DNA from 4 places in the Shewanella zhangzhouensis genome. Region 1 is predicted to be linked to each of the others. Evidence: predicted binding sites of a transcription regulator. Region 1 holds the regulator's gene; each other region holds the start of a gene.
What was found. Region 1 encodes LexA, which represses DNA repair genes until DNA is damaged. Its sites were predicted from a motif close to TACTGTATNNNNATACAGTA; they were not measured.

Region 1 (7,560 bases):
GACCTGCCGCACTCTGGGGCAAGCTGATGCCCATGCCCGACAGGCTGTGATTTACGATGGAGCCACCACCACTGATATAGGCGTAGGTGAGAATATAGAGCACGAAGGCAATGGAGAGGCCATTAACGATACGGCCAAAGCGGCCCAGCGTATCGCGGGTGAGGGTATCGAAACTGGCGCCCGGTTCAAACCTGAGGTTGGTTTCCAGCAGCAGTAATCCCGACAGCAACATGCACAGCCAAATCGCCACCATCAGCAGCAGCGAATAGCCAAACCACATGCCGGCGCCCACCACGGGCAAGGAGAACATTCCCGCGCCCACAGTGGTACCGGCGATAATCATGGCACCACCCAGCAGCGAGGGGGTTTTGACCGGATGCCTGGCGGCATTCATATGGTTAGCCATCAGTCGTCCTGCTCCTGATTCAGCGTCTCTATAATGGTTTGACGTACCGAACTTCTCAGCAGTCCGTTGGCGTGATCACGGATTTTACGCACCTTGTCACCATCGGCCTTGTCGGACAGATAACCCAGATCTTTCAGCTTGCTCGACAGCAAGGCATAGAGCTTTTTATCGTAAAACTCAGGCGCCATAACGCCATGAATGGCACCAAGACGACTGGCCAGACGATGGCTGTGATGCTCCAGGTCGGCGCGTTCCATTCTGGGCTGCTCACCCAGCAGGTTGAAAATAATGGCGTAGCGTTTCAAGGTTTCGCCTACCACACCGGCCAGCAACAACAGCTGATTAATACGCTCATCTACCAGTTTCAGACGGTTATCGCCGGTAATCAGACCTTCTGACTTAAAGCACTCCACCAGCGCATCCACATAGGCTGGCAAATCGGCAACACCCATAAAGAGCTCGGCCTTAAGCAGCGGATAAAACTCGGCAACCAGCTCCTGCAGTTCTTCGCGGGAGACCTCTTCGTGGCGCACCATCACGGTGGCAATCAATGACGGAATTACAAACAAGTGGATGATGTTGTTACGGTAATAGGTCATGGAAATCGCAAGGCTATCATCGATGGAGATGATGGTACCCAGGTCATCCTTGGTTTCTGTCAGCTTGTTCAGCTCAATACCGCGATCGACCAGTTCCTTGCCACTGCCCTCGGTCACTGATGCGTACGAGGTATAAGGCACGGATTTGAGCAGACTCAGGTACAAATCAATCTGGCGCTCCAGCTGGTTGCGCTCCAGCGCATTTTGCTCCGAGGCCAGCAACACCATACTGGAAAGCGTGACAGAACTGGCGGCTGCGGCATCATTGATGCGGGTCATTACCCGATTGGCGAGCGCATTCACCACAGGGGTCAGCCAGGACGGTTTTTGCTCTGGATCTTCTCCCACTTCTTCACGCCAATTGGGGACTTTTTCGGTCAAAAAGTTCTGCAGGGTGATGGGCTGGCCAAAGTTCACATAGCCACGGCCAAAGTTACCCAGCTTGCGTATGGCCCCAAATACCTGCCATACGGATTCCTTTTCTTTTTTCTTACCCGACAGCTCTTTGTGATAGGTAGCCACTTCCATCACATGGTCATAACCCAGATACACGGGCACTAGGGTCACTGGTCGCTCAATTCCGCGGATAACCGAAGACAATGTCATGGCCAGCATGCCGGTTTTGGGCGCCAGCAGACGGCCGGTTCGGGAGCGGCCACCTTCGGTGAAGTACTCCACCGAGTATCCCTTGGCGAACAGCTGATCCAGATATTCGCGGAATACTGCGGTGTAAAGCTTGTTGCCGTTGAAGCTGCGGCGGATAAAGAAGGCGCCGCCACGGCGGAACATGGGGCCGGCGGGCCAGAAATTCAGGTTAATCCCGGCAGCGATATGGGGCGGCACCATGCCTTCGTAATAAAGGATGTAAGACAGCAGCAAATAATCCATGTGCGACCGGTGGCAAGGCACATACACAATCTCATGGCCGTCATGGTGCAACTGGCGAATCTGTTCGGCGCCCTTGATGCTGATGCCTTTATAGAGCTTGTTCCACAGCCAGGTGAGGAAGCGCTCGGCGATGCGCACCAGACTGTCGGAGTAATCGGCTGCAATCTCATCCAGATATTGAATGGCGGTTTCACGGGCCTTTTCTTCAGAGATTTTTTTGCTGGCGGCTTCTTCGGCAATCGCTTTTTTCAGGTTGTCGGATTTCAGCAGTGCATGAAACATGGCCTGACGATTGGGCAACACAGGCCCTGTCATCACTTTACGCTGACGGCGGAAATGAACCCTCGCCACCCGGGCAAGCTTGTGGGCAATGCGCTTGTCTGTGCCATGTTCATCGGCCATATGACGCAGCGACACAGCACGGGAAAACTGCACGAAGTTATGGCGACCCAGGAATAAAATCATCAAACATTTACGCAGCCAGGTCGGATCTTCCCGCTCAAGCACTGCTGCACGCATAGTGTCATCTTCTTTACCCGGGGTTCGCCCCCAGTAAAGACTTACAGGCACCAGCTGTATATCCAGCTCTTGCTGCTGACGGTGCAAAGCCAGCAGTTGCTGGAAAGTCTGCAAAAAAGGCTCATTGCTGTCACGTTTGCCAAACAGCGGCTTTCTGCCCTCCAGACACACGACCCGTGGGGTCTTGATTCCATCGACTTCCAGCATCTGATATGGGCTGGGTAACCCCAACTTGCCGGTCACCTCATGGAGCGCAGCAATATCGCTCACTGACTCGGTTTTCATGACGTAAACCAAGGGGCGGGAGGGATCGAGATTCAAATCGGCGAAGGGATCCTGAGGTACCACTATGGTGTGTACCAACTGCTTCTGGATCCAACGCAAAGACTTAAACCAAAAAGACTCGTGTGCTGACATGCTGATATTGGGAACCTGGCTTCAATCAATAGCGCAATAGAATATCAGACAGCCGCAGCCATTAGCCAATAATCTGAAAAATGGTTAATACTTGCGCTGATGAAAATACTGTATATACTAACAGTAACTGTATAGAAAAACAGGAATGACCATGAGACCGCTGACGCCTCGCCAGGCCGAGATCCTGGACCTAATCAAACGCAACATCGCCGAAACCGGCATGCCCCCAACACGGGCAGAAATTGCATCCAGACTCGGCTTTAAAAGTGCCAATGCCGCCGAGGAGCATCTTAAAGCGCTTGCCAAAAAAGGCTGCATTGAGATTATGCCCGGCACCTCGCGAGGTATCAGACTGGCGGGTGATGAGCTGGAAGATCAGCCAGACCCGGGGCTGCCCCTGATAGGTCAGGTGGCTGCCGGTGAGCCCATTCTCGCCCAAGAGCATGTGGAGCAGTATTATCAGGTCGATCCTGCCATGTTCCGCCCCCATGCCGATTTTCTGCTGCGCGTTCGCGGCGACAGTATGAAAGACATAGGTATTCTCGACGGAGACCTGCTGGCAGTGCACAAGATGAACCAGGCACGAAACGGCCAGGTTGTCGTTGCCCGGGTGGAAGATGATGTCACGGTAAAACGCTTCGAGAAACAAGGCAATGTGGTGTTCTTGCACGCAGAGAACGAGGCGTTCGCCCCTATCAGAGTGGATCTTGCCAGCCAAAGTCTGACTATCGAAGGCTTGGCCGTGGGCGTTATCCGTAATGGAGACTGGTTATGAACAAGCTGATTGGTAACGCACCCCGTCATCCCGGCTTGTGGACAGATTCCGCCGCCAAAGATGTTTGCCCCGCATCTCAGGTGATCACCCAAAGCACTCAATCCCAGGGGCGCCAAGAGATACAGCAGCTCGCCCCAGAGCTCGCACGCCTCAGTCTTGAGGGCCGATGGATAGTGCTTATCAGCCCACCCAACATCGGACTCAAATCCACTCTGGCACAGGCTGGTGTGCGCATGGACCGTGTGCTGCTGGTGCATGCCAAAGACGAATTTGAAACCCTGTGGGCGATGGAAAAGGCCCTAACCAACGGTACCTCAAGCGCCGTACTGTGCTGGACCAACGAACTGGATCCCAGAGATAAACGCAGATTGGCATTGGTAGCCAAAAATGCCGTGGCATTGGGTGTCATTTTTGAAAATGTAAATGCTCACTCACAGGCCAACGCTTTTACTGTTAGGCCCGAGTTAAGTCACCCCCTTCGCAGTGCCTCTCCGCTGCACTGATCATCTCCTCATCCCTTTGAGCCCCGTTATCGGGGCTTTTTTTCGATAATTTTTTCAGATAATTAGAAAATAAAGTGATCTTGATCAATATTTAAACTGCAAGTAATGTAGTTCAGGTTAACAACGATTTGTTTGTTATATCCGGGCGATTATGTCGTCGCAGTATCTGAGGCTTGCGCCATGGATATTGTGTATTTGACCGATATATTCAGCTGTAGGTGCAAGTGTGGTGAACAAAGCTGTAGTTCATTAAATAAGATACCAACCGCCAACGCACTTTGAAGTCATCGTTGCTTTTTGTGGGAACCGAAGAGTTTGCATAGAGCAGAGACTTACTGTGTGACTCTTCTTTGTAGTTGCTTGATGCAATTGACAGAGGAGATGTCTTGTGAAGCAATGGTTGTATTGTTTCGCGGCGGCTTTTATGGCCCCGCCCATCCTTGCGGCTGATATGCCGCTCAACATGACACAAGGTGTTACTGAGATAAGTGGCAGGGTCTATGGCCTGCACATGACTATCCTGTACATCTGCTGTGCCATAGGTGTAGTGGTTTTTGGCGCCATGATTTACGCCATGATAAACCACCGCAAATCCAAAGGGGCCGTTGCCGCCCAATTTCACGAAAGTACCAAGGTCGAAATCGCGTGGACTCTGGTGCCCTTTCTGATCCTGATTGCCATGGCTATTCCGGCAACCAAGACCCTCATCGCCATGGAAGATCCCTCCAACGCCGACTTGACCATCAAGGTCACCGGCTCCCAATGGAAGTGGCATTACGATTACTTCGACCACGACTTCGGCTTTTACAGCATCCTGGCGACCCCCAGAAGTCAAATAGAAGGCGCCGAAGCAAAAGGCGATCACTACTTGCTGGAAGTGGATAAGCATCTGGTGCTGCCCACCAACCGTAAGGTTCGCTTTTTGATGACTTCCGACGATGTCATTCACTCCTGGTGGGTGCCTGCATTTGCCGTAAAAAAAGATGCCAATCCGGGCTTTATCAACGAGGCCTGGACCCGGATAGATAAACCCGGCATTTACCGCGGCCAATGTGCCGAACTGTGCGGTAAAGACCACGGTTTTATGCCCATAGTGGTTGAGGTATTGCCCGAAGCAGAGTTTGACGCCTGGGTTGAAAACCAGAAGCAACTGGCAAGCAACGCCGCTGCCCAAGCCGCTGCGGCATTGAACCAAACCCTTTCCATGGAAGAACTGATGGCGCAGGGTGAAAAGGTGTACATGGCCAGCTGCGCCGCCTGCCACCAACCCAATGGTATGGGCCTGCCCGGCGTATTCCCCGCCCTTAAGGACAGTGCCATTGCCATGGGTCCTGTCGACAAGCATCTCGACATCGTTATCAACGGCAAAGCCGGCACAGCCATGCAGGCATTCAACAAGCAGTTGTCTGCCACAGAGATTGCCGCTGTTGTGACCTATGAGCGTAATGCATGGGGCAACAATACAGGTGACACAGTGCAGGCCTCTGATGTTAACGCCCATGGCAGTAACGGCGCTCCCGCAGCCCAGACCGAGATGCAGGGAGCTGACCAAGCGACACCCGTCAGTGCAGCCGTGACATCGACCGAAGCTCCTCCAGTTGCCGAACCTACTGCCGACGAGCCTTCATCCGACGAGCCCATGTCGATGGACGCTTTGATGGCCCGTGGTGAGCAAGTGTACATGGCTTCTTGCGCGGCGTGTCACCAAGCCAATGGTGCCGGTTTGCCCGGTGCGTTTCCCGCCCTCAAGGGAAGCCCAATCGCTACCGGCCCCATCGCCAATCACCTCGACATAGTCATTCACGGCAAAGCCGGGACCGCGATGCAGGCTTTTGGCTCAATGTTGTCTGCCAGGGACATTGCTGCGGTGGTGACCTATGAACGTAACGCCTGGGATAACAACACCGGCGATAACGTTCAGGCCACCGACGTAAACAATCATGGAAAGTAGGGGAACGATAATGACAACCACGACCCACGATACCCATCAGGGCGTCCATGACGAACACCATCATGGCCCGGCCAAGGGCATAATGCGCTGGATATTAACAACCAATCACAAGGATATAGGCACACTCTACCTTTGGTTCAGTTTTATTATGTTCCTGACCGGTGGCGCCATGGCCATGGTGATCCGTGCCGAGTTGTTCCAGCCTGGATTACAACTGGTTGAGCCTAACTTCTTTAACCAGATGACCACGGTACACGGCCTTATCATGGTGTTTGGTGCCGTTATGCCAGCCTTTACCGGGTTGGCTAACTGGCTGATCCCCATGATGATTGGGGCACCAGATATGGCATTGCCCAGGATGAACAACTGGAGTTTCTGGATTTTGCCCTTTGCCTTCCTCATCTTGCTCAGCTCGCTGTTTATGGAAGGCGGTGCACCCAACTTCGGCTGGACGTTTTACGCCCCTCTGTCCACCACCTACAGCCCCGACAGTACAGCACTGTTTGTGTTTTCGGTTCACATCATGGGGATCAGCTCCATCATGGGTGCCATCAACGTGATAGTGACCATAGTCAACCTGCGCGCCCCCGGTATGACCTGGATGAAACTGCCTCTGTTTGTCTGGACCTGGCTTATCACCGCATTCCTGCTGATTGCCGTGATGCCAGTGCTGGCCGGGGTTGTTACCATGGTGCTCACCGACAAATACTTCGGTACCAGTTTCTTTGATGCCGCAGGTGGCGGTGACCCTGTGATGTTCCAGCATATCTTCTGGTTCTTCGGTCACCCCGAGGTGTACATCATGATCCTGCCTTCATTTGGGATCATCTCGGCGATAGTGCCGGCATTCAGCCGTAAAAAGCTCTTCGGTTATGCCTCCATGGTTTACGCCACGGCCAGCATCGCCATCCTGTCGTTTCTGGTGTGGGCACACCATATGTTCACCACTGGGATGCCGGTGTTTGCCGAGCTCTTCTTTATGTACTGCACCATGTTGATTGCGGTACCCACGGGGGTGAAGGTGTTTAACTGGGTCGCGACCATGTGGCGTGGTTCCATGACCTTTGAAACACCCATGTTGTTTGCCATTGCCTTTATCATCCTCTTTACCATTGGCGGTTTCTCGGGATTGATGCTTGCCATCACGCCAGTGGACTTCCAATACCACGATACCTACTTTGTGGTTGCACACTTCCACTACGTGCTGGTGTCCGGCGCCATTTTCTCGATTATGGCGGCGGCCTATTACTGGTTACCCAAGTGGACCGGGCACATGTATGACGAAAAGCTCGGCAAGCTGCACTTCTGGTGTTCGGTGATTTCAGTGAACGTGCTGTTTTTCCCGATGCACTTTCTTGGCCTCGCGGGTATGCCAAGGCGAATTCCGGACTATGCGATTCAATTCGCTGACGTAAACCAGATAGTCTCCATAGGCGGCTTTGCCTTTGGTCTGTCGCAGCTCATCTTCCTCGCGGTGGTTATCAAGTGTATCCGCGGCGGCG
Region 2 (7,560 bases), 2.2 Mb from region 1:
TATGCTGACATTCCTGGCGGCATCATTGCTGTTGGTGATCCCGGTTGCCTGGATAGTGAAATGGCTGCTGCTAAGGACCCAATGGCAGCACCGTGAGGAAACGGCCCGGATAGTCACTGGGCCACTGTGCTTTTTTGTGGCAGTGGTACTGAATAAGGCAGCAATTCTGCAAACGACCTTGCCGGTAATGACCAAAGAGCTTATCGACACCGGGGTGTTTTTAGTGCTGACATTGGTGTGGCTGCTCTGGTCGCTGATGGGGCTCATGCAAAGTGTACTCAAGGCACGCTGGACGGAAAAGGGCAGCAAGCAGGCTGCCTCCCTGCTGCGGCCATTGACCAATTTTTTCCGCATTTTTATGTTGGCAATGGTGTCGCTGATTTGGTTGCAACACCTGGGGTTCAATGTGGGGGCAATTCTGGCGGGTATGGGCATTGGCGGTATCGCGTTGGCATTGGCATCCAAACAGTCCATCGAAAACTTTATCGGCACTGTGACCCTGTATTCCTCTGCACCGCTCAAAGTAGGTAACCTGTGTAAACTTGGCAATTTGCGGGGCACAGTGGAAGAAATTGGCCTTCGCTGTACCCGTATTCGCACCCTCGACCGGTCTGTGATCCATATTCCCAATGCCAAGCTCGCGGAAATGGAAATCGAAAACATCTCAGAGCGGGAAAAAATCCGGTTTAAAACCGATATCCGCCTGGATTACAACACCAGTGCCGAGCAAATCAAAAAAATCACGGAAGATATCAAAGCCTTGCTTGAGACTACCGATAAGGTTAACGAAAAGCCCCTGCGGGTCACCTTCAGCGGTTTTGGCTTGCACGGTCTTGAAATCAATGTGTTTGCCTATGTGGGCACCACGAGTTTGCCCACCTACCAACAGGTGGCACACGAGCTGAATCTGGGCATTATGGAAATCGTGGCCAAACATGGCTCCAAGGTGGTGCCAGCCTTGGCTCCGGTAGCGCCTTAAGCTGGCGTTTCCATAAAACGTCCTGAATCATTATCGCTGCTATGTGGTGGCTTTGAGCACAGATAGCAGCGGTGTCAGTTAGTAGGTAGCAGTAGTAAAAAGGTCGCCATTGGCGACCTTTTTACTAATGAGGATACTATTTCATTTGACCTCTGGCTTATTGAGGCGCCCATGACAGCCAATCTTCGTGGGCCTCGGGATAAAGCACAAAGCGGCTGCCATTACCAAGCTGGTTATTGCCGGCAGTCGCAGCGCGGGTGGCGACACCAATTCCACCGGCCAGAATGGTTTCGAGTGATCCGGTTTGCACCTTGGCGCCGGAGAAGAGGCCAAATTCGACGCTCACCCCTGAGAGATCAAAAAACACGCTGCTGGCGTTGACCAGATGTCGGTACTCGGCGTCGATGTGGGCAAAAAGCTCAACCTGGCTGCCACTGCTGTTGAGGGCATAGCCGTCGATAGCGCCGATGGCAACACCGCGATAGAAGATTTGACTGCCTGCTTTCAGTGAACCCAGGGATGGCCGCTCGAGTGTTAGCTTGAGCGCATCTTCTGCCACATTGGCGTAGTGGGGTGCTCGGGTGGTGACCTTAAAGCGCTGCAGGCGGGTCGCAGCGTTACCGGGCAAAACGGAGATAAAGGGCCCGGTGAGTATGGCTTCCGGAGCCTTGATGCCCTGCAATGAAATCTGCACATCTTCCAGCAGATAACGGCTGTCTTCACGGCTAAAGTTATCGGCGTATTCGCCGTAGAGGTAGGCGTGTGCAATGAGCTCACGTAAATCCGACGACAGCTTAACTTCGGTGACTTCGCCTATCTGATGCCCCTGAAAACGGATAGGTGCGCCGGCCGCCAGGCGGGAGTCAGCGCTCATCACCAGTTCGACCGGGTTCGCCTGCGCCAGTGCAAGCGTCTCAGACTCATAAAGATGGCCTGGATTTTTTGCCTCACCCTGTTGCAGCAGGCCAATGGCGATGCCGCCACTGATAAGACCGGGCAGGGTAGCCACGTCTACTTTCAGGCCCTTGAGACTGGCATCCACAGAAATGGCACTGTGTTTCCAGTAAAGCGTATTGGGGCCAATCAGACGGTTAAAGGTACTGTCGATGGCAAGCTCAATATTGAATACATCCGCATCGGGCTGCCACTTAACCTGGGTCACTTCCCCTATGTGCATCTTCTTGTAATAAACCGGGCTTGCGACCTCAATACCGGCGCCTTCAATACTTTGCAGCTTTACCTTGATTCGCTGTGTTGGCGCCTTGGCGGCCAGCGCTTCGTCATCTGATGCGTAGAGGCGCAGTTCATCCTTATCTGAGAGGGTACCACCGCTGCCACTTACCAGTCTGAGTGCGCCATTGAGTAAGGTGGAGGTATCTCCCACGGCAAACTTCACCCCTTTGAGGGATGCATCGAGGCTTACCCGGGACTCTGTGACCAGGTAACTGCCACGGGTCAGCAAACGTTTGAATTCAGGCTGTATTTCGGCCTGATACTCCACAGAACCCAAATCCTCAGCGAGTTTTACCTGGGTTACCTCACCAATGGGTAGATTGCGGTAGCGTATTTCGGCGCCAACCTGCGCTCCCTGGCCTTTGTCACTGCGAATAAGGAGATGGGCCTTGTCGGCATACATAAAGTCGGGTGCCTTGTCCTCGAGGACATAGCTACCCTGCATGTTGCCTTCACCGGGCATTAGGGCAATCACATCGCCGGTAATCAGCCTGGCCGCGTGCTTTATTCCGCCAAGAGACACCTCAGCGCCTTCGCGCCAGAAGCGGCTGTCCTGACCTATTAAATCGCCGTGGGCGTTATTGATAAAAACGGTCAGAGTGACGCCTGTATCAGTTAGCCTGGTGTCGGTAACCTTGCCGACTTCAAGGCCGCGATACACGACCACGCTGCCCACATTGAGGCCATCGGCATTGGTTGTTGTCAGTTCCAGTGAGTGTCCGCCAAGCGCATCAGCCTCTGTGCTGTGCAGCACAAAGCTGTCACCGTGGCTGGCGCTCATTCCGGCATCGGAGCTGCTGAAACTGATCCCCCCTGCAAGCAGCGTCGCGAGGCTTTCGCTTTCAACCTTGATACCTTTTAACGACGCATCGATGCTCATGCCGGAGACGTTCCAGAAACGGCTGTCTTTTTTCACCAGATGTGCGTATTGGTCCTGAATGAAGGCCCCTATGATGATTCTCTGATTGCCTTCGAGGCGATAACTCACCACGTTGCCCACAGGAATTTGCCGAAAATAGACACCCGAGCCCACATCCAGTGAACCGAGTCTGTCGGTACTGAGTTCCACCAATATGCCTTCGTTGCCGGGGGCCAATGGCGGTGCCTCTCTCAGGGCGTCGAAACGGGTAACGCTATCGCCATCCCCCGGCTGCACCGCGATATAGTTTCCGGAGAAGAGGGCATCGAGGCCGGACACCCCGGTAATGGAGGCCTTGGGTGATACCAGCCAGAATTGGGTGTTTTCTTTAAGATACGGTGTTGAGCGATAGTCCATCATCACGGTGACGTTGACGCCTTTAAGGTCTTCGTCCATGGCTATATCGGTCACCTTACCGACAGTCAGTCCCTGATATTTGACCAGGGTTTTGCCTACATCGATTCCGGAAGCGCTGGGGAAATGAATAAAAATTTCGACGCCGGACTCGCGAATACTCTTGATACCAAGCCAGGCTGCAAGGGCAAGTGCGACCAGAGGCAGCAGCCACACCGGCGAGAACAGTTTCTTCTTGACTACCTTGGGTGCTTCAATATTTGTCATCTTCTAAGTCCAGTCGATCCCAGAGTAAACGCGTATCCAATACCTTGGCCGCAAGCTGTGTCAGCAGAATCACCAGGGCAAATGCCGTTGCTGCCGGTGCGGGTTTGGCATCCAGCAATTGCCCCATGTTCACCAGGGCAACCGTTAATGAAATTACAAATAAGTCCAGCATGGACCAGCGTCCGATCCACTCAATAATGTGAAAGCCCGCCATTAGTCTGCGTTTGGACACCGGCAAGGAAAAACTGATGGCAGTGAGGTAGATGGCAAGCCCTATGATTTTCAGCCAGGGCACCAGAATACTCGCGGTAAAGACAATGATGGCGATAGGCAACATGTCTGAATGCACCAAATGCTTGATACCGCTGAATATGGTGTCGTGGGTCACCTTGCCCTGATTCACCAGGGTAGTAATGGGATACACGTTGGCAGGAATAAGCAAAATGGCGGCTGTGATAAGCAGTGCCCAGCTTTTTTGCACACTGGCGTAATCCCTGGCCTGGTTATTTGCTCCACAGCGGCTGCAAGTCTGTGCATTTTGCGGATTGGTTTTCTTACATACCGGGCAAAGACACAGGCCCATTTGTTTGCCGGTGGTCTGGACATTGTCAGTCATTCAGGCGGCCCCACATGTGCTCGATATTGTATTCCCGCTGCAAAAACAGAGTCACCAGGAACAGCATGGTGAAGGAAAACGTACCCACACCAAAGTAAATATCCGAGAAGTCGGATAATTGAAATGCTGAAACCAAAAAACTAATCACATAAATTTCCAGCATGGTGAGCTGGCTGAATAATCCATGGCGACGCAATAACCATTTATACAGGTCCCGTTGCCAACCGTAATTAAGACCCATTTTGACCAGCAGGACTTGTGACAAGATTGACAGCAGCAATAACCCCGGGCCTATGACAGCGGCAACAAGCACGGCAATGCCCACCACCCAGTAGCCGAGGTCCATGACAGCCATGGCACCCTGGATAACGGTTGCGGTGCGCACCGAGCCTAAAAAATGCAATTCGAGAACGGGAAACAGATTGGCAGGTAAAAAAAGTGCCAGTGCAGATACGCAAAGCGCCAACATCCCGTTGATAGAGCAGAAGGGGGTGTCATACAGCGCCGTATGGCAACGGGGGCATAGCGCCCTGACGCCACTGGGCAAGGCGCGGCGTCGCACGGCCAAATCACAGGCACGGCAGAGGATCACCGAATTGTCGATATCGTCATGATGCATAGAAGCGTATAGCAGATCCATGGATGACACAGGTTCCCCAGCCGGGGTGATGCCTGATTTTGCCTCCTCTGGAGGCGGTTTCAGCGTACGAGTGTATCAGATCATGTTAAACACTTGCATCCCCTGAAAAAAACTGTGACACTCTGTCACTGTATAAATAAACAGTGTGAGGGCTATCATGGCGGTAATCACTCAATTTGTGGTGGTCAGAGATGGGGTTGAGAAGATGACATTTACATCGAAAAAGGAGGCGGATGCCTACGACAAGATGCTGGATATCGCTGACAGCCTGATCCCATTTATCGACAATGCAGAATGTGGACTCGATGAGGCGACAACTGAAAAGTTGGCCTTCTATTTTGCCACCCACAAAGATGATTTATCATCCCTGCTGAAGGGCGCGTCTCCCAACGTGGCGACGGCACCGGTAAAAAAAGCAGCCCGTAAGGCTGCAGAGAATGACTGAATATCGGCAGGACATTGCATGAAACACGCGTTTTACGACACCTTAAACCGCCAGGCTGAGGCATTGCTCTCAGGCGAAGACGACATGGTCGCCGCCATGGCCAATTTCTCGGCGCTATTGAATGAACATATGGACGACCTGAATTGGGTCGGTTTCTATATTCGCCGTGAAGACACTTTGGTGCTGGGTCCCTTCCAGGGCAAGGTTGCCTGTACCCGTATTCCATGGGGCAAGGGCGTCTGTGGTACGGCCGCTGCAACGGACACAACACAGCGAGTCGCCGATGTGCATCAGTTTGATGGTCACATCGCCTGCGACTCCGCGTCTAACTCCGAAATTGTGGTGCCGGTAAGGCATCAGGGCAGGGTAATTGCCGTGCTCGATATCGACAGTCCCAGTTTTTCCCGCTTCGATGAGACAGATCAGGCAGGGCTCGAGACCTTGGTGAGAACCCTGGAAAAGGCCTTGTTCGGTCAATAAGTCGCCAGTTTTCGTCAAATCCCAGTCGCATTCGCCCAAGCGGTCACTATAATAGGCTGCTTGTGCGTCTGCCTCGGGATCATTTCCCGGCGAATAGTAAAAATTGTTAGCAATAGTTATTAACGCTTTGGCAAGCGCCCGGAAGATGCTAATTTGTGTGTTGGCCCTCGGGCTAACGTATAGAGAATAACCTATGTCCCGCAATCGCTTGCAATAAACCGGGCATACATACCTAGTAACTGTGGAAGTAAAGATGGAATCAACAGAAAAGTTGACCGACACCAATGCGATTCTCGCGTATTTATATGAAACCTTTCCTTTGTGCTTTGTGGCCGAGGGTGAAACCAAGCCACTGAAAATTGGATTGTTTCAAGATTTGGCTGAAAGGTTGGCTGATGATTCTAAGGTCAGTAAAACACAATTGCGTGTTGCCCTGCGCCGCTACACCAGCAGCTGGCGCTATCTGAAGTGCATCAAAGCCGGTGCGGTCCGCGTTGATTTGGACGGCAACCCATGCGGTGAGCTGGAGCAGGAACACATTGACCACGCACAGGCTACACTGAAAGAAAGTCAGGACAAGGCAAAGGCCAAACGTGCCGAGCGCAGCAAGGATGAGGGTGACGCCGCCGATAAAGCGCCTCGTAAGCCTAAGCGTAAGCCCCAGCCTCAAGCACGTCGTGACGCCAAGCCCGCTGCCAAAGACAAGCCCAAAGCTGCGCCTAAAGCGCCAGCGGCACCCGTCAATCTGGTGCCTGCCAAGCTTGAAGAGCTCAAGGTGGCCCAGCGTGTTAACGTGAAACTGGGCATGTCACCCGTGGCAGGTTCAATCGTGGACATCAATAAGGGCGATGTGCATGTACAGCTGGATTCAGGCTTGACAGTGAAAGTCCGCGCCGAGTATATACTGCTGTAATTCATTGAAGTTTAAGGAGTAGCTTGTTGATGCGAAAATTATCTCTGGCGGTATCCATTGCCGGGATCCTGGTAGGATCTTCTGCGTGGGCCATAGCGCCTGCCATTCAAATCGATGAGCTGCCCCAACTGGTGCAGGAGCCTCAGCACAAGGTGGCCTCTAAGCGGGTAGCGGATCTTTTTACCCGCTCGCACTACCACAGGTTCAGCCTGGATGATGCCTTCTCCGAGCAGATTTTCGACCGTTATCTTAAGCAGTTGGATTACCGTCGTAATGTGCTGACTCAAGCCGATGTGCAGAACTTCGAAAAGTATCGCCATCAGTTTGATGACATGCTGAAAAATGGCGATATGACAGGCGCCTACGACATGTTCGACCTGGCGCAAAAGCGCCGGTATGAAGGTTTTGTCTATGCACTGAGTCTGCTTGATAAAGAAATGGATTTTTCCCAGGCGGGTGATAAATACCAGTACGATCGTGAAGACGCTCCATGGGCCAAGGACGAAGCCGAAATTCAGGAGTTATGGCGTCAGCGCGTTAAGTATGATGCGCTGAACCTCAAGCTTACCGGTAAAAACTGGACTGAAATCGTTGATGTGCTGCAAAAGCGCTACAACAACGCCATCAAACGCCTGGGCCAGACCCAGAGCGAAGATGTCTTCCAGACCGTGATGAACGCGTTTTCACGCAGCATCGAGCCTCACACCAGCTATC
Region 3 (7,560 bases), 110 kb from region 1:
TCTTGCCTGCTGCAAATTCAAAATAATATCTGTGCGACGCTCGATATCTTTTTTGCGTTCGGTAATCTTCTTAATCTCGGCGATTTGCTTTTCGAGCAGCTGGATCTCAGTGGTCAGAAACGCATTTCTCGCTTTTTGTTCATCCGTCATCATGTCGATGACCTGTAAACAAGCAAAGACCAAGAAAGCCGACAACAGGAATACGAGTGCCAGTGCGCCAATATAATCACGTTTTTGTTTTTCCCTGGCCTCTTCACGCCAGGGCAACAGATTTATGTTCGCCATTGACCGTAGCTCCTTAATGCCAGGCCACAGGCAACCATGTATTTACTGATACTGGGTTGCAAGGTGGATTTAACAGAATCGTCGGCATGCAAATTTCCCTGGAAAGGGTCGGCAATTACGGTGTGGACACCCAGTTCATTGGTCAGCAGGTTAGCCATGCCTTCCAGACGGGAGGTTCCACCACACAGCACTATGTAATCCACTTTATCTCTGCCGCTGGAGGTGCAGTAGATTTGCAGCGTTCTCTTAATCTGCTGCAAAAGCTGTGTTTGGAAAGGAGATAGCACTTCGAACATATAGTTACGAGGCAAATCACCTTCTACTTTGGCTTTTTCAGCTTGTTCATAGGACATGCCGTAAAAAGACAAAATAGACTGGGTGAATTGCTCGCCACCGAAGGCCTGTTCGCGGGTAAAAGCGGTTTCACCCTGGTCGACAACAGCAAAGGTGGTCATGTTGGCACCAATATCGACCATGGCAACAACCTTCTGGCTCGCTCCTTCTGGAAGTTGGCCAAAAATCAGCTCTGCCGAACGGCCCAGCGCATACCCCTCGATATCGACTACCTTGGTCTCAAGGTCGACTTCGTCGAGCGCATCCACCCGGGCATCGATATTCTCTGTTCGACAAGCGCTCAGAAGCACATCGACTTTGCTGGGGTCAATACTGTTAACGCTCAGGGTTTCAAAATCGATGCTGACTTCATCGAGAGAGTAAGGGATAAGGTTATCGGCTTCGATCTCAATTTGCGCTTCCATTTCAGCCTCGCTGAGCGAAGCATCCATGTAGATCACCTTGGTCATCACCGCAGACCCAGAGACTGCAACAGCTGCAAATTTGCAACTCTTTGGGAGGGCGCGCCTCAGCTGACGCAAACAGTCAACAACGGCCGCAGCATCACGAATATCGTGATCGTTTACGGCTCCCTTTTTCACGGGAACAGCAGCGTGACTTACAATTTTATAACCATCAGCCGTCTTGCTCAGCAGAATCGCCTTGACTTCATGGGAGCCAATGTCGATCCCCACCATCTGCGGAGCCTGACGCTTCCATAGATTTGAAAGCATAGTCCATTGTCACTTTAGTTTTAGGTTGCAGAGATAGAGTAGCACAAAATCAACTCGTTATACTTATTTGTATAGAATGTTTATAGGTTTTACAAATGGCAATTTTTTGACGCTGCTTTTTACTTCACCCTAGCCATTTGCCCTTATATACTGTGGCCTTCGTAAACTATTTTGGAATTATCTGGTGAAGTGGCTAAAACGTATTCTCATTGCCCTCTTTAGTTTAGCCTTACTCGGAGTAGGCGCTATTATTGCGGCATATTTTTATGTTTTACCTGACCTGCCTGATGTTACGACCCTTAAAACGGTTCAGCTGCAAACACCGCTGAAGATATACAGCCAGGACGGCAAGCTTATCTCTCAATACGGCGAAAAACGTCGTATTCCAATGAAACTTGAAGACGTACCCAAGCCATTGTTGCAGGCCTTCTTGGCCACCGAGGATGCACGTTTCTACGAACATCAGGGGATAGACCCCATTGGCATCATTCGTGCCGCCTTTGTGCTTGCTGCTACCGGAGAGAAAAAACAGGGCGCCAGTACCATCACCCAACAGGTGGCGCGCAACTTCTTTCTTACCAGAGACAAGACTATTATCCGCAAAGTGAAAGAAATCTTTATTTCTTTTCACATTGAGGAATTGCTCACAAAAGATGAAATCCTCGAGCTTTATGTAAACCGCATCTATTTGGGTCAGCGTGCATACGGTGTAGGCGCAGCGGCGCAGGTGTACTACGGCAAAGATCTGAAAGATTTGTCACTCGCCGAAATGGCCGTGATTGCCGGTCTCCCCAAGGCCCCATCAACACTGAACCCCATTACCTCCGCCGAACGAGCGCTCAATCGCCGTAATATTGTGTTGATGCGGATGCGCGAAGTGGGCTACATCAACGACAGCGAATACCAGCTGGCCATATCCGAACCCAACACCGCCTCTTATCATGGCGCTGAGATAGACCTGTATGTACCTTACGTCTCGGAAATGGCACGGGACTACATGATTCAAAAGTATGGCGAAGAAGAAGCCTATACAGGCGGTTATAGCGTATACACCACGGTAGATTCTGAACTACAGCTAAAAGCCCAGAAAGCGCTGCGTAACAACATATACGCCTATGACGAGCGCCATGGCTATCGTGGCGCAGCGGAGGTGCTTTGGAAAGAAGAGGCTCCCACAACAGATACCATTGTCAGTGCCCTGCAAAAAGTCGCATCTGTGCAGGAATTGGAGCCCGCAGCCGTCATCAATGTGCAGGAGCAACAGGCCACTGTCCTGCGAAATAACGGCGAAACTGTCACCCTGCCATGGCAAGGCATTCAGTGGGCGCGCAAATTTATCAGTGACACCCGTCAGGGTGCTGCACCCAAAACGGCCACCGATGTGCTGACGGCCGGCGAGCGTGTATGGATCCGCCACAATGGAGAAGACTGGCAATTATCCCAGGTTCCGGAAGTATCCAGCGCCATAGTGTCACTCGATCCCCACAATGGTGCTATCCGCGCCCTGGTGGGTGGTTATAGCTTCAGTCAGAGCCAGTTCAACCGGGTCATACAGGCCAAACGCCAGCTTGGTTCCAACATCAAGCCGTTTATCTACGCCGCCACCTTGGAAAAAGGCTATACCCTGGCAACGCTTATCAACAATGCCCCCATCAACAAACCTGATCTGAGCCAAGGCACGGCCTGGCGCCCCAAAAATTCGCCGGACACTTATACGGGTCCCACCCGTCTGCGGGTAGGCCTGGCGCAGTCGATTAACGTGATGGCGGTCCGAGCACTCCGCTACTCAGGCATAGATGCAACTGTTGAGCTATTGACCCGTTTTGGATTTGACCCCAATGATTTGCCACGCAATGAATCACTGGCACTGGGCTCTCCTTCAGTCACGCCGCTGCAGGTTGTCAGGGCCTTTAGCGTGTTCGCCAACGGTGGTTACCTGGTGGAACCTTTCTTTATCGACAGAGTCGAGTCTGCCACCGGCAACCTGATCGAAAAGACCCTGCCAGCATTGGCTTGCGAAGCACCAGTACCGGAAGAGATGCCTGAGGATACGGCGATCACCGAAGCCTCTGTGCCGCCAGCCATGCTGGATGCAACAATCGAAACAGGTACTTCAACTCAATGTGGCGATCCTGCAGCCCGCTACGCAAATCGGGTGATATCCGAGCAAAATGCTTTCCTTATCACCGAAGCGCTCAAGAGCGTGATTTGGGGTGGCGGAGACTTCAGTAAGGGCACTGGCTGGAACGGTACCGCATGGCGCGCTGCTCGCTTGCTGAAACGCCATGATATTGCAGGTAAAACGGGTACCACCAACGAGTCACGCGATACCTGGTTCAGTGGCTTTAATCCTGATTTGGTGACAACGGTTTGGGTGGGCTTTGACGACCATGGCCGCGAGCTTGGCCGTACTGCGTGGAACGCAAACGGCGCCAAAGACCAGATTTCCGGGGCGGAAGCGGGCGCGAAAACCGCAGGTCCAGCCTGGAACGAATTTATGTTTATGGCCCTTGCTGACACGCCAGAAAAACCCATGCCGGTCCCTGCAGGCATTGTCTCTGCCCGTATCGATTACAGCTCGGGCAAGCTGAGCCGCCGTACCGATTACACCAGCGGATTTGAATACTTTGCCGCAGGCACAGTGCCAACAGATTACGCCAATTCCGCAATCGCCGAAGACGACACCACGGCACCGGAAACCACGGCTGACGATCTGTTTCAGTAAGTGTTGCCTACATGAAAGAAGGGCCTTAGGGCCCTTTTTCATTACTGGAACAATGAATAAAGTCCTGCAGCAAGGCATTGCTTAACCACGCAAACTCACCCATTGGCGGAGTACCCTTTGGCGCTGATGTGACCAGGCGCAGGGGACTCGTTGCCAGGCACTTCCTGGCTCTGCCCAGATAACCGAGGGCAAGTGGCTCGAGCCGCCGCAGTGAAGCAGTTTGCTCTAAGTTGCTCCGAAAAGATTCTCTGTTAGTATATGTATAAATTCACAGTAATCCGGTGCCAAGGCATTGCAAAGACTGGATCTTGTTCCCGTAACCGAACTCAAGGGCGTGGCCGCCCGGGTGGCAGAAAAACTCAGTAAACTGGGGGTTAATACCGTCCAGGATTTACTGTTTCATCTGCCGCTGCGTTACGAAGACAGAACCCGCATCTATGCCATCAACGAGCTGATCCCAGGCACCACTGCCACCGTCGAAGCCGAAGTCATTTCCAGCCAAATCGTCAATGGTCGCAAGCGCATGCTCACCTGCAATGTGCGCGATGCCAGCGGCGGCCTGACCTTACGTTTTTTCAATTTTTCCATGGCGCAAAAGAATGGCTTGCAACCGGGGATGATGATCCGCGCCTTTGGGGAAATCCGCACCGGTAAGCATCAGCTGGAAATTATCCATCCGGAATACAAGCTGACCGCGCCTGGCGAGTCGCCGAGCCTGGCCGACACCCTGACGCCCATCTACCCCACCACCGAAGGCCTGAAGCAAGCCAGTTGGATAAGGCTCACCGAGCAGGCGCTGGAGCAATTGGAAGAAGGCGGTCTGCCGGAGCTGTTGCCGGAGTCGTTGCAGCCCAACCGTTTAAGCCTGGCCGATGCCGTGCGCACCCTGCATAGGCCCCCGGCAGATGCCGAACTATGGCAGTTGGAGCAGGGCCAGCACCCGGCGCAGCAGCGGCTGGTGCAGGAAGAGCTGCTGGCCCACAACTTAAGCATGCTGAAAATCCGCGAGCGCAGCAATCAGGACGCCGCCGAGCCGCTCGCCGCCACGAGTCAGCTTATCCCCCGCTTTCTTGAGAGTCTGCCATTTGCCCCAACCAACGCCCAGTCACGGGTAGTTGCAGAGATCCATGCCGACATGGCCAAAGCCACTCCCATGATGCGCCTGGTGCAGGGTGACGTGGGCTCGGGCAAAACCCTGGTCGCGGCGCTGTCGGCGCTGGCGGCCATCGAAAATGGCTGTCAGGTCGCCTTGATGGCACCCACAGAACTCCTGGCCGAGCAACACGCCGCCAACTTTGCCCGCTGGTTTGAGCCGCTGGGGCTTAAAGTCGGTTGGCTGGCCGGCAAGCTTAAAGGCAAGGCTCGCGCCCAAACGCTGGAAGATATCGCCTCAGGGGCGGCGCAGATGATAGTGGGCACTCACGCCATTTTTCAGGAGCAGGTGAGCTTCTCCCGCCTCGCCCTGACCATCATCGACGAGCAGCACCGTTTTGGCGTACACCAGCGCCTTGGGCTGCGCGAAAAAGGCATTCAGCAGGGCTTTTTCCCCCATCAGCTGATCATGACCGCCACCCCCATCCCACGCACATTGGCGATGACCGCCTATGCGGATCTCGACACCTCGATTATTGATGAGCTGCCGCCGGGGCGAACTCCCATCACCACGGTTGCCATTCCCGACACCCGCCGGCTGGATGTGATTGAGCGGGTGCGTCAGGCCGCCTTGCAGGACAAGCGTCAGGCCTATTGGGTGTGCACCCTGATTGAAGAGTCGGAAGTACTCGAATGTCAGGCCGCCGAAGACACCGCCGAGGGCCTGAAAGAGGTCTTGCCCGAGCTTGGCATAGGGCTGGTGCACGGCCGGATGAAGGGCGCCGAAAAGCAGGCCATTATGGCCGACTTCAAGGCAGGCAAGCTCGATTTACTGGTTGCCACCACGGTTATTGAAGTGGGCGTGGATGTTCCCAACGCCAGTTTGATGATCATCGAAAACCCTGAGCGGCTGGGGCTTGCCCAGCTGCATCAGCTGCGGGGCCGGGTTGGCCGCGGCGCGGTGGCCAGCCACTGCGTGCTGCTGTATAAGGCGCCGCTCAGCTTTACCGCCCAGGCGCGTCTCGGGGTGCTGCGGGAAAGTAACGACGGCTTTGTGATTGCCCAAAAAGATCTGGAGCTTCGTGGCCCCGGCGAAGTGCTGGGTACCCGCCAGACGGGGCTTGCGCAAATGAAGGTGGCCGATTTGGTGCGGGATCAGGCGCTTATTCCCCACATCCAGAAACTGGCACGTCATCTGATGAGCCAGGCCCCCGACAATGTGGATGCCATAATCGAGCGTTGGCTTGGCGGCCGCGAACAATACGTACAGGCTTAGTCGTCTGCATTAAATATTGTTTTTGTTCAGCCTTGGGCTATGGACATCGACCGGCGAACTGGGACAATGGATGTTTCACGGGTCAGTAGCAACAAGGAGCCAAGATGCAAGTCAATCCCGAAGACAGAATCACCCCGCAGGAAGAAACCTCCCAGCGCAGCAACCGTCTGTCGGCCCTGCTGATCCTGGCCCTGATTGCCATTGCCGCCGGCTTGTGGATGTATTTCACCCGTGCGCCCGAACCTGCTCCTGTGGTGGACGTGCCGACTGAAGCCCCTCAGCCCACGCCTCTGCCCGAACCTGTGGTGACGGAAATCGAACCCGAGCAGGAGCCTGAGGCCCAACCTCAACCACAACCTGTGACCAATACACCCGAAGAAGCAATACCTGAAGTCACTGTGGATCCCATTCCTGAGCTGGCAGAAAGCGATACTTTTGCTACCCAAAAAGCCATTGCATTGGCTGGTAGTCTGCCGGTCGAACCCATCATTGCCCAGCAGGATCTGGTACGCCACTTCGTGGTTTTTATGGATAATCTGGCCGAAGGCCAGCTGGCGCGTAAACAAAGCCCACTAAAGGGCCCCGAAGCGAAATTCACCGTCAGCGAAATCACCGCCAAGACCTATTTAAATCCCGACAGCTACAAGCGCTACGATTTGTATGCCAATTACATTGCCAATTTAAACGAGGAGAAGCTGCTGGAAACCTATGCCCAGATGACACCCATGCTGGAGCAGGCCTTCGATGAATTGGGTTACGGCAATGTCAGTTTCAAAGAACGCAGCCTCAAGGCTATCGACCAGCTGCTGGCAGCGCCCATCATCGAATCACCCATTGAGCTTGTCACCTTCAGCGTCAACTACAAGTTTGCCGACCCCGAGCTGGAAGCTCTGCCACCTGCGCAGAAACTCATGATACGTATGGGCCCGACAAACAGCCGCAAGGTAAAAGCCGCGCTTAAGAAACTGCGACCATTGTTGCAATAAATCCCCGTCATTTAACAACTTGCCCCCGGATACCATGCGGTCTCCGGGGGCTTCTGTTATCAGGGTGTTTTGATATAGAATATTCAGTCCAAAATAGACGGACTTAACAGTAAGCAGTCCGCAAAATCG
Region 4 (7,560 bases), 1.9 Mb from region 1:
CGGCAAGGTCGGCCACTTTGCCATAACTGAGCACCTTGCCCTCGGGAATGAGGGTCACTATATGCCAGATCCGGCTTGGACTCAGGCTGGACATCCGTTCACCTTCCAAAAGCAATTCATGCACCTATACTAAATTGCCTTGTCGGCAGCAGCCAGCCTTTTAAGCCGCAACGGCAGCAACAGCTTAACTTCCAACCCGCCAAGCTCACTGCGTCCGGCCGAGACATCGCCGCCGAGCAGGCGCACACACTCCCGCACTATGGCAAGCCCCAGTCCAAATCCGCCCTGACTGGCGTGACGGGCCTCATCAAAGCGGGTAAAGGGATGGAACAGGGTCTCGAGCTTGGTGTCATCGATACCCGGGCCATCGTCCGCCACCGTGATATTGAGCCAGTTATCATCGCAGTGGCTGCTTATCTGAATATGACAATCAGTTCCCGCATATTTAAGGCTGTTGCGCACCAGGTTTTCCAGCGCCCGCTGCAGCAGGCCTTGGTCGGTTTCAAGCTCGATATGCTTGCAGGCGGCCAAATCCTGCCATTCGATATGTTGGCGTGGCGCAGCTTCAAAACGGCAATCACCCAGAAGTGACTGCGCCAGCTCGTGCAGATTAAAGGGCGCACAGCGGGCGGCCTGATAACCACTGGCGAGGCGGCTGTATCCCAAAAGCGTGTCTATCAAGCGGCTGAGTTCGCTGTTTTCGGCATGGATCCGCTTAAGGTAAGGCGAGGACTCTGCCAAATCGCCCTCCAGCAAATCGGCTGCCAGCTTTTGCCGTGCAAGCGGGGTGCGCAGCTCATGGGATACGTCGCGAATAAGGCGCTCCTGGGTGGTGAGGGTGCGCTCAATCACATCCGCCATTTCATCAAAGTCGTGGCCGAGCTGATAAAACTCAGGTTCAGCCGCCGAAAAGTGCTCGCCGATCCGGGTGCTCAGCTTTCCGCTTGCCAGGGCGCGGGTGCCCTGTTGCAACGTCGCCAGCGGTTTGATGAGGTAGTGCCCCAGCAGGCGACTGAACAGCCACAGCACAAATAATCCCACGGTTAAGCGGATCGCCCACAGGCTGTAACTGAGATCTTTGGCTGGGTGCAAATTTGCATTGAGCTGCACCGCCAAAAGCAGAGGGCCGCTGTCATCGAAAGTGGCATAAATCGGCAGGCCGATAATGGGCTTTTGTACCCGATCCCCCAGCGCCTGATCCGGCCCCAGCATAAACCCCAACTTGAATTCAAAGTGCGGATGAACCGGGCGGCCGCTCACGCCTTCAAGGCGGCTGTTAATCACATGCAAACTGAACGACTGCGCCGCCTCCCACTCGGCCAGCGCCTGAGGTGAGCCGCGTTTCACCATGGCTTCGGCCTCCCGGGCCAACACCGACAGCTGCGCCTTGGTTTCTTTGGGCAGCACCAACAGCTGATGCAGCACCATGGCTTCAATCAGACTGGCCAATAACAGAATCACCAACAGCGAGGAGCCGAAATAGCCAAACAGGCGCCATTGCAGTCGGGCAAAGGGGTGATGGCGGGACAACTTCATGACAATCGCACAGACTTATAAATAAAAATGATTCGCATTATACACCTTGCCAATTCAGATCCCAGAGGATTGGCAAGTTTGTCAGAATTGCTATACTGTATAAATATACAGTTATTGGTGGTTTGGATACCAAAACCCGGTTCAGACACAGGTGCCCCCATGAAAACCAGTCCACAAGAGCTTTCCAAACAACTTGGCCGCCAGGATATCTGGCTTGGACAACAAACCTGCCAGCAGCCCGGTTATGCCACCGGCTTTGAAGCACTGGATGCCGCCTTGCCCGACAGCGGCTGGCCGCGCCATGGGGTGTGTGAACTGAGTTGCCCGGTGCCGGGGTCGCAGTCAATGCTGCTGTTAACGCCACTGCTCAGGTGCATACAGGGCGAAAACGACACCCCGGTAATTTTGGTTGGCGCTCCCTGGCAGTTGAATCCGCAGTACTTATTGCAACATGGACTGCAGCCGGAAGGCTTTTGCCTGGTGGATGTTAACGCGCGTAAAGACAGACTCTGGGCCATGGAGCAGAGTCTGGCCAGTGGTGGTTGCCGTTTGTTGCTGGGCTGGCTTGACCGTTTAAGCCTGACCGAAGCCCGGCGTTTACAGCTGGCGGCGGAAAAGGGCGGCTGTCTGGCCATTATTCTGGTGACTGACGCCACTGAGGGTAATCCTTTGCCGCTGCGTTTGGGGTTAACCCCGGGCGGTAACTCAGACAGGCTGGAACTCGCCTTACTGAAACGCCGCGGCGGCAAACCGCAGGACAGTTTGCAGATTGAGGGGCTTTCCCCACTGCTGGCACGCTACTTACCGCCGCAGCCATCCATGCAGGTGGTGCAGGGCCCCTGGGGCGGCGCCTGAGCAGGAGGATGATGTATGTCGTTTATCCGTGATTGCCTGTGCGTCCATCAAAGACACTTGTTTCAGCAGAGCCTGTGTTTGCATCAGAGCCTGTTCGTTCAGCAGCGCTGCTGTTTGGCCCGCGGGCTTAGCCGTCATCAATCTGTTTGGGTTAAAGGTTAATGCGCTGGCTTGGTGTATGGCTACCCCATTGGGAGCTGGATTATCTGCGCCATGTGCAGGGGCTGGCGCCATCCATGCCGCTTATTTTGTACGATGTGGCAAAGGCGCGGGTGCTTAAAGCCTGCGCGCAGGCGGCCAGTGCCGGGGTTATGGCAGGTCAGAGCATGGGCAGCGCGGCGCAGCTGTGCCCCAATGTGCAGCCATTTCCCTTCAACCTCTCGCTGCACCGGCAAGGCTGCGACTGGCTGTGTCGCCACGGCTACAGTTTCAGTGCCCGCCTGGTGCCGCCTCCTGAGCCCGATACATTTTTTGCCCGTTGCCACGATGTACTGCTGCTTGAAACCGGCTCTATGGCAAAACTCTTTGGCGGCGAAGCGGCGCTGGCAAAGGCATTGGCAGCCGCGCTTGAAGGGCTTCACTGCAACTTTGCCATGGCCTTTGCTGCCACGCCGTTGGCAGCGGGTATGCTGGCCAAAACCCGGCCCAGTCTGGCTTCAAAGACGCTGCAGCCAGTGTTTGCCAGGGCTGCAACGTCGCAATCGGCTCTCAAGGTTTCAGCTTCAAAATCGGCATCAAAAGCGATTGCTGAGCCCAAAAGCGCAGCTGAGGCTGTGTCACGGCAATTATCGGCGCTGCCAATCTCAACCCTGCCTGTGCCTGAGGCGCTGCTTTTTCGTTTGGAGGGCATGGGACTTGAGCATATAGGTGCGCTGCAGGCTTTACCCGCCGCCGAGCTTGGGATCCGTTTTGGTCCCGAATTTGTGCTGCTATTGGCAAGGCTTAACGGTAAGCAGCCCCATCCCCAGAGCTTTTACTGCCCGCAGGAAGAGTATCGTCAGCGGCTTGAGCTGATGTATGAGGCCGAGAGCCTCAATGCTCTGGTGTTTGTGCTTGGGCGTATGTTTGCCGAGCTGGCACTGTTTTTACGTCAGCGACAGTTGGCGGTTTCGATGCTGGAGCTGGTGCTGCATTACCGGGCAACCTCCACAGAAACCACAGAAACCACAGAAACCTCCGAGATCACAGGTAGCCCAAAGGCAAGTCTCGGTCAGGGAAGCGTGACTGGCGCGCTATCCAGAGCTTCGGATAAAGCTGAGTCGATTCAGTCCACAGCAGAGGTTCATGAAGCGCGCCTGTCGCTGGCATACCCCTTTGCCGAATACACCGCCGATGGCCTGTTGGCCCTGTGCCGTTTGCAACTGGAGCGCTTTACGCTGGCGGCGCCCGTAGTGGCACTGACGCTGCACCGCTGTCACTTTAGCCCCAGAAGTGCGCCGCCGGCAGGAGCCATCGAAAACAGTCACAGAGCCAGTCTGAGTTTGCTGGCCCGGCTCGAAGCCCGGCTGGGGCAAGACAGGGTAAAGCGCCTTGGCGCCAGAAAGGCGCTCTTGCCGGAGCACAGCTTTTGCCTGCAGCCGATGTCGGCACCTGTGGCGGTTGCCTATACGGCTTTGCCTGCATCATCTTTGTCAGCCTCATCTTTAGCTGCAAAGCCTTCACGCCCGCAGTCAAAGCCAACTCCGACCAAATTGACCCAGCCAAAACTGACCCAGCCAAAACTGACAGAGGCTAAGCCAACAGAGCCATTCACCTCATCCATGCCAGCGCGGCAACGCGCAGCAGCTGCCGGTATCACTCCTGCAGCAGATAAAAAAGCCGCAAACACGGCTGGTGCTTCGAATGTCATCCACACAGCTTTTACTCTTCCAGCCGCTCGAGCCGGTAGCCAGGCAAATTCTGCGGCAATGGATGGGGCGAATGATGATTCGATGACTGAGGGCATAGCGCCGCGATTCGCTTCAAACATTACAGCTACGGATTCAACAGCTACGGGCTTAGCAGCGGCCAATGAGCCCGTTACGAAGAGCGATGCAGCGACTGCTGTGATGGAACTGAGCGAGTCAGTGACAAAAGCCGCAGCAGCCAATAAGTCTGCGGCCACACAGGATGTAGCCACAGAAGGGCTGTCACTTGCCTGCCGCCCGCCCTGGCTTTTGGTGGCGCCTGAAGCGATTGCAGAAACCGATGTTGAGCTGCTGCGCGGCCCGGAGCGGCTGCGTGAGCCCTGGTGGCATGGCAGCCAAACCGTGGCGGCTCAAAGCGTAACTGAGCTTGATACTGGCCAGGTAAGCGAGAGTTTGCCAAGCGGGAAACCTATGGGCGCGGCGCGGGACTATTATCTTGCCCGCCACCATGAAGGAGGCCTGTGCTGGGTGTTTCGCCGTGAGGGCGAGCCCGGACTTTACTTGCAGGGCTGGTTTTGATGTACGCCGAGCTTCATGCTATCAGCAACTACAGCTTTTTACGAGGCGCGTCGCACCCACACGAGCTGGTGGCCGAGGCGGCGCGGCTTGGCTACAGTGCCATCGCCATTACCGATGAGTGTTCGGTGGCCGGTGTGGTCAAGGCGTACATGGCCGCCGTGGAGGCTGGAATAGCGCTGATTGTTGGCAGTGAATTTCGGCTGCCGGAAGGCACCTTTGTGCTGCTGGCCACCAGCCGGGCAGGTTATGGTGCCCTGTGCCGTTTGATAAGTCGTGGTCGGCGGCGGGCCCCCAAGGGGGAATATCGCATCAATCTGGACGACCTGTTATCGCCGTTGCCTGACTGCGTGCTGCTGTGGCGCCCGCCAATGCCCCAAAATCCGGGGGCGGACATTGCCGCGACCGAGCGGCAGTGGTTTGCTACACAAAAGCGGCTGGCAAAGCAGCTTGCGGCCTGGCAGGGGCGGCGCTATTTTCTGGCGGAGCAGTGTCTTGAGGCCGCAGGCAGCCTGTGGCAGCGCTATTTGAAGCGCCTCTCTGATTTGTGCGACATCCCCTGCGTGGCAGCAGGAGATGTGCGTATGCACAGCGCGGTGCGCCAGCCGCTCTTGGATGTACTCACCTGCATTCGCTTGGGTATCAGGCTTGATGAAGCCGAAGGGCATTTGTGCCAGAACGCTGAGCATTACTTGCGGCCCCTTGGCAGCATCCATCGCCGTTATCCGCAGGAGTGGATTGCCAACACCCAGAAGATTGCCAGCCAGTGCCGGTTTTCGATGGCTGAACTCAGGTACGAGTACCCGGCCGAGCTGGTGCCTGCTGGCTTAAACGCCAGTGAATACCTTGCCCGGGAGGTGGCCAAAGGCGCCCGGCGCCGCTACGGCTTGACGGTGCCAACGGCGGTAAAACGCCAGTACCTGGCCGAGCTTAAGCTTATCCATGAGCTTGAATACGAGTATTTTTTTCTCACCATTTACGACATAGTCCGCTTCGCCAGACGCAAGCGGATTTTGCATCAGGGGCGCGGCTCGGCGGCCAATTCGGTGGTGTGTTTTTGTCTTGGGATCACCGAAGTGGATCCCACCCGGGTCAATATGCTGTTTGAGCGCTTTATTTCCAAAGAACGCCACGAGCCGCCGGATATCGATGTGGACTTTGAGCATGAGCGCCGCGAAGAAGTGATCCAGTACATTTACCGCAAATACGGTCGCCACCGGGCGGCGCTGGCCGCGAGTGTGATCACCTATCGGCTGAAAAGCGCCATGGGGGAAGTAGGCAAGGTGCTGGGGCTGGACAGAGAGCTGGTGGCGAGACTCATTCAGGGCATTGACAGGCGCGATCCGAGTCACCCCTGGCGCGAACAATTGGCCGCACAGTTGCCTGGCGCCGACATGTTTGGCTACCTTGTGCAGTCCTTGCTCGGGTTTCCGCGTCATTTATCCCAGCATGTAGGCGGCTTTGTGATTTCCGCCGGGCCACTGGCCGAGCTGGTGCCGGTGGAAAACGCCGCCATGGAAGACAGAACCGTGATCCAGTGGGATAAGGACGATCTGGAGGCGCTGGGGCTACTGAAAGTGGACGTGCTGGCGCTGGGGATGCTAACTGCCATTCGTAAGTGTTTTGAGCTTATCAGTCGTCATCAGCAGCCCTTTGGCATGCGGTCAATCAAAGCCGAAGATCCCAATGTCTATCGTATGCTCAGCCGCGGCGACAGCATGGGGGTGTTTCAGGTGGAGTCCCGGGCGCAAACGTCCATGCTGCCAAGGCTCAGGCCTGCATGCTATTACGATCTGGTTATCCAAATTGCGATTGTGCGCCCTGGGCCAATTCAGGGTGACATGGTGCATCCGTTCCTGAGGCGCCGCAAAGGACTGGAGGCGGTGACTTACCCCAGCGAGGCAGTCAAAGCCGTGCTTGAGCGCACCATGGGGGTGCCGATTTTTCAGGAACAGGTGATCAAGCTTGCCATGGTGGCCGCAGGTTTCAGTGGCGGTGAGGCGGATGCGCTGCGCCGGGCCATGGCCAGTTGGAAGCATACCGGTAAGCTGTGGCCCTTTGAGCAAAAACTGCTGGATGGTATGGCCGCACGGGGCTACAGCGAAGATTTTGCCCGGCAGATCTTTCGCCAAATTCAGGGCTTTGGCGAGTATGGCTTTCCTGAATCCCACTCGGCAAGCTTTGCGCTGTTAGCCTATGTCTCTGCTTATCTTAAGTTTTATCACCCGGCGGCCTTTTGCTGCGCGCTGCTGAACAGCCAGCCGATGGGGTTTTACAGCCCATCGCAGCTGTTGCAGGACGTGCGTCGTCATGGGGTGGAGGTGTTTGATGTGTGTATCAATCACAGCCAGTGGGACAGCAGCCTGGTGAAGACTGCCACCGACTTTGGGATACGGCTCGGATTCAGGCAGGTTAAGGGCCTGAAAGAGCAGGCTATGCAAAGGTTGGTTGCCGCTCGCCCAGCGGCGGGTTTTGCGCACTTGAGTGAGGTCAGCGTCTTGCTCGACAGGCACGCTTTGGAGCTGCTTGCTGCTGCCGATGCCTTCAGGTTACTCAGTGGCCACCGATTTCAAAGCCGCTGGCAATTGTCGGCCCGCCAGGCAAGCCTGCCACTGTTTGATGACTTACCAGAGCCGCTGCTGCCAGGAGGCGCAGAGCCAAGCCTTAGTGCCCCCAATGCGGTGCAGTGCCTCAAGGCGGATTATCGCAGCAAGGGGCTAAGTCTGGGGCAACATCCGATGGCATT

Region 2: the regulator LexA is predicted to act here: its motif matches at 5,135-5,154, upstream of K0H63_RS08470 (YebG family protein).
Region 3: the regulator LexA is predicted to act here: its motif matches at 4,334-4,353, upstream of recG (ATP-dependent DNA helicase RecG).
Region 4: the regulator LexA is predicted to act here: its motif matches at 1,630-1,649, upstream of imuA (translesion DNA synthesis-associated protein ImuA).

What each region holds. Positions count from the first base shown of each region.
Region 1 covers NZ_CP080414.1:4,302,548-4,310,107, forward strand. Annotated here, with positions in the region: gene mtr (tryptophan permease) at 1-406, opposite strand, end outside; gene plsB (glycerol-3-phosphate 1-O-acyltransferase PlsB) at 406-2,829, opposite strand; gene lexA (transcriptional repressor LexA) at 2,981-3,604, shown strand; gene K0H63_RS19015 (cell division inhibitor SulA) at 3,601-4,107, shown strand; gene coxB (cytochrome c oxidase subunit II) at 4,496-6,058, shown strand; gene ctaD (cytochrome c oxidase subunit I) at 6,069-7,560, shown strand, end outside.
Region 2 covers NZ_CP080414.1:1,963,074-1,970,633, forward strand. Annotated here, with positions in the region: gene K0H63_RS08450 (mechanosensitive ion channel family protein) at 1-979, shown strand, start outside; gene K0H63_RS08455 (PqiB family protein) at 1,137-3,752, opposite strand; gene K0H63_RS08460 (paraquat-inducible protein A) at 3,739-4,368, opposite strand; gene K0H63_RS08465 (paraquat-inducible protein A) at 4,361-5,008, opposite strand; gene K0H63_RS08470 (YebG family protein) at 5,166-5,453, shown strand; gene K0H63_RS08475 (GAF domain-containing protein) at 5,472-5,933, shown strand; gene proQ (RNA chaperone ProQ) at 6,187-6,846, shown strand; gene prc (carboxy terminal-processing peptidase) at 6,876-7,560, shown strand, end outside.
Region 3 covers NZ_CP080414.1:4,190,717-4,198,276, forward strand. Annotated here, with positions in the region: gene K0H63_RS18455 (PilN domain-containing protein) at 1-285, opposite strand, end outside; gene K0H63_RS18460 (pilus assembly protein PilM) at 273-1,352, opposite strand; gene K0H63_RS18465 (penicillin-binding protein 1A) at 1,537-4,077, shown strand; gene recG (ATP-dependent DNA helicase RecG) at 4,370-6,445, shown strand; gene K0H63_RS18475 (DUF3014 domain-containing protein) at 6,550-7,431, shown strand.
Region 4 covers NZ_CP080414.1:2,395,207-2,402,766, reverse strand. Annotated here, with positions in the region: gene K0H63_RS10435 (MGMT family protein) at 1-94, opposite strand, end outside; gene K0H63_RS10430 (ATP-binding protein) at 130-1,536, opposite strand; gene imuA (translesion DNA synthesis-associated protein ImuA) at 1,696-2,391, shown strand; gene K0H63_RS10420 (Y-family DNA polymerase) at 2,553-4,817, shown strand; gene K0H63_RS10415 (error-prone DNA polymerase) at 4,817-7,560, shown strand, end outside.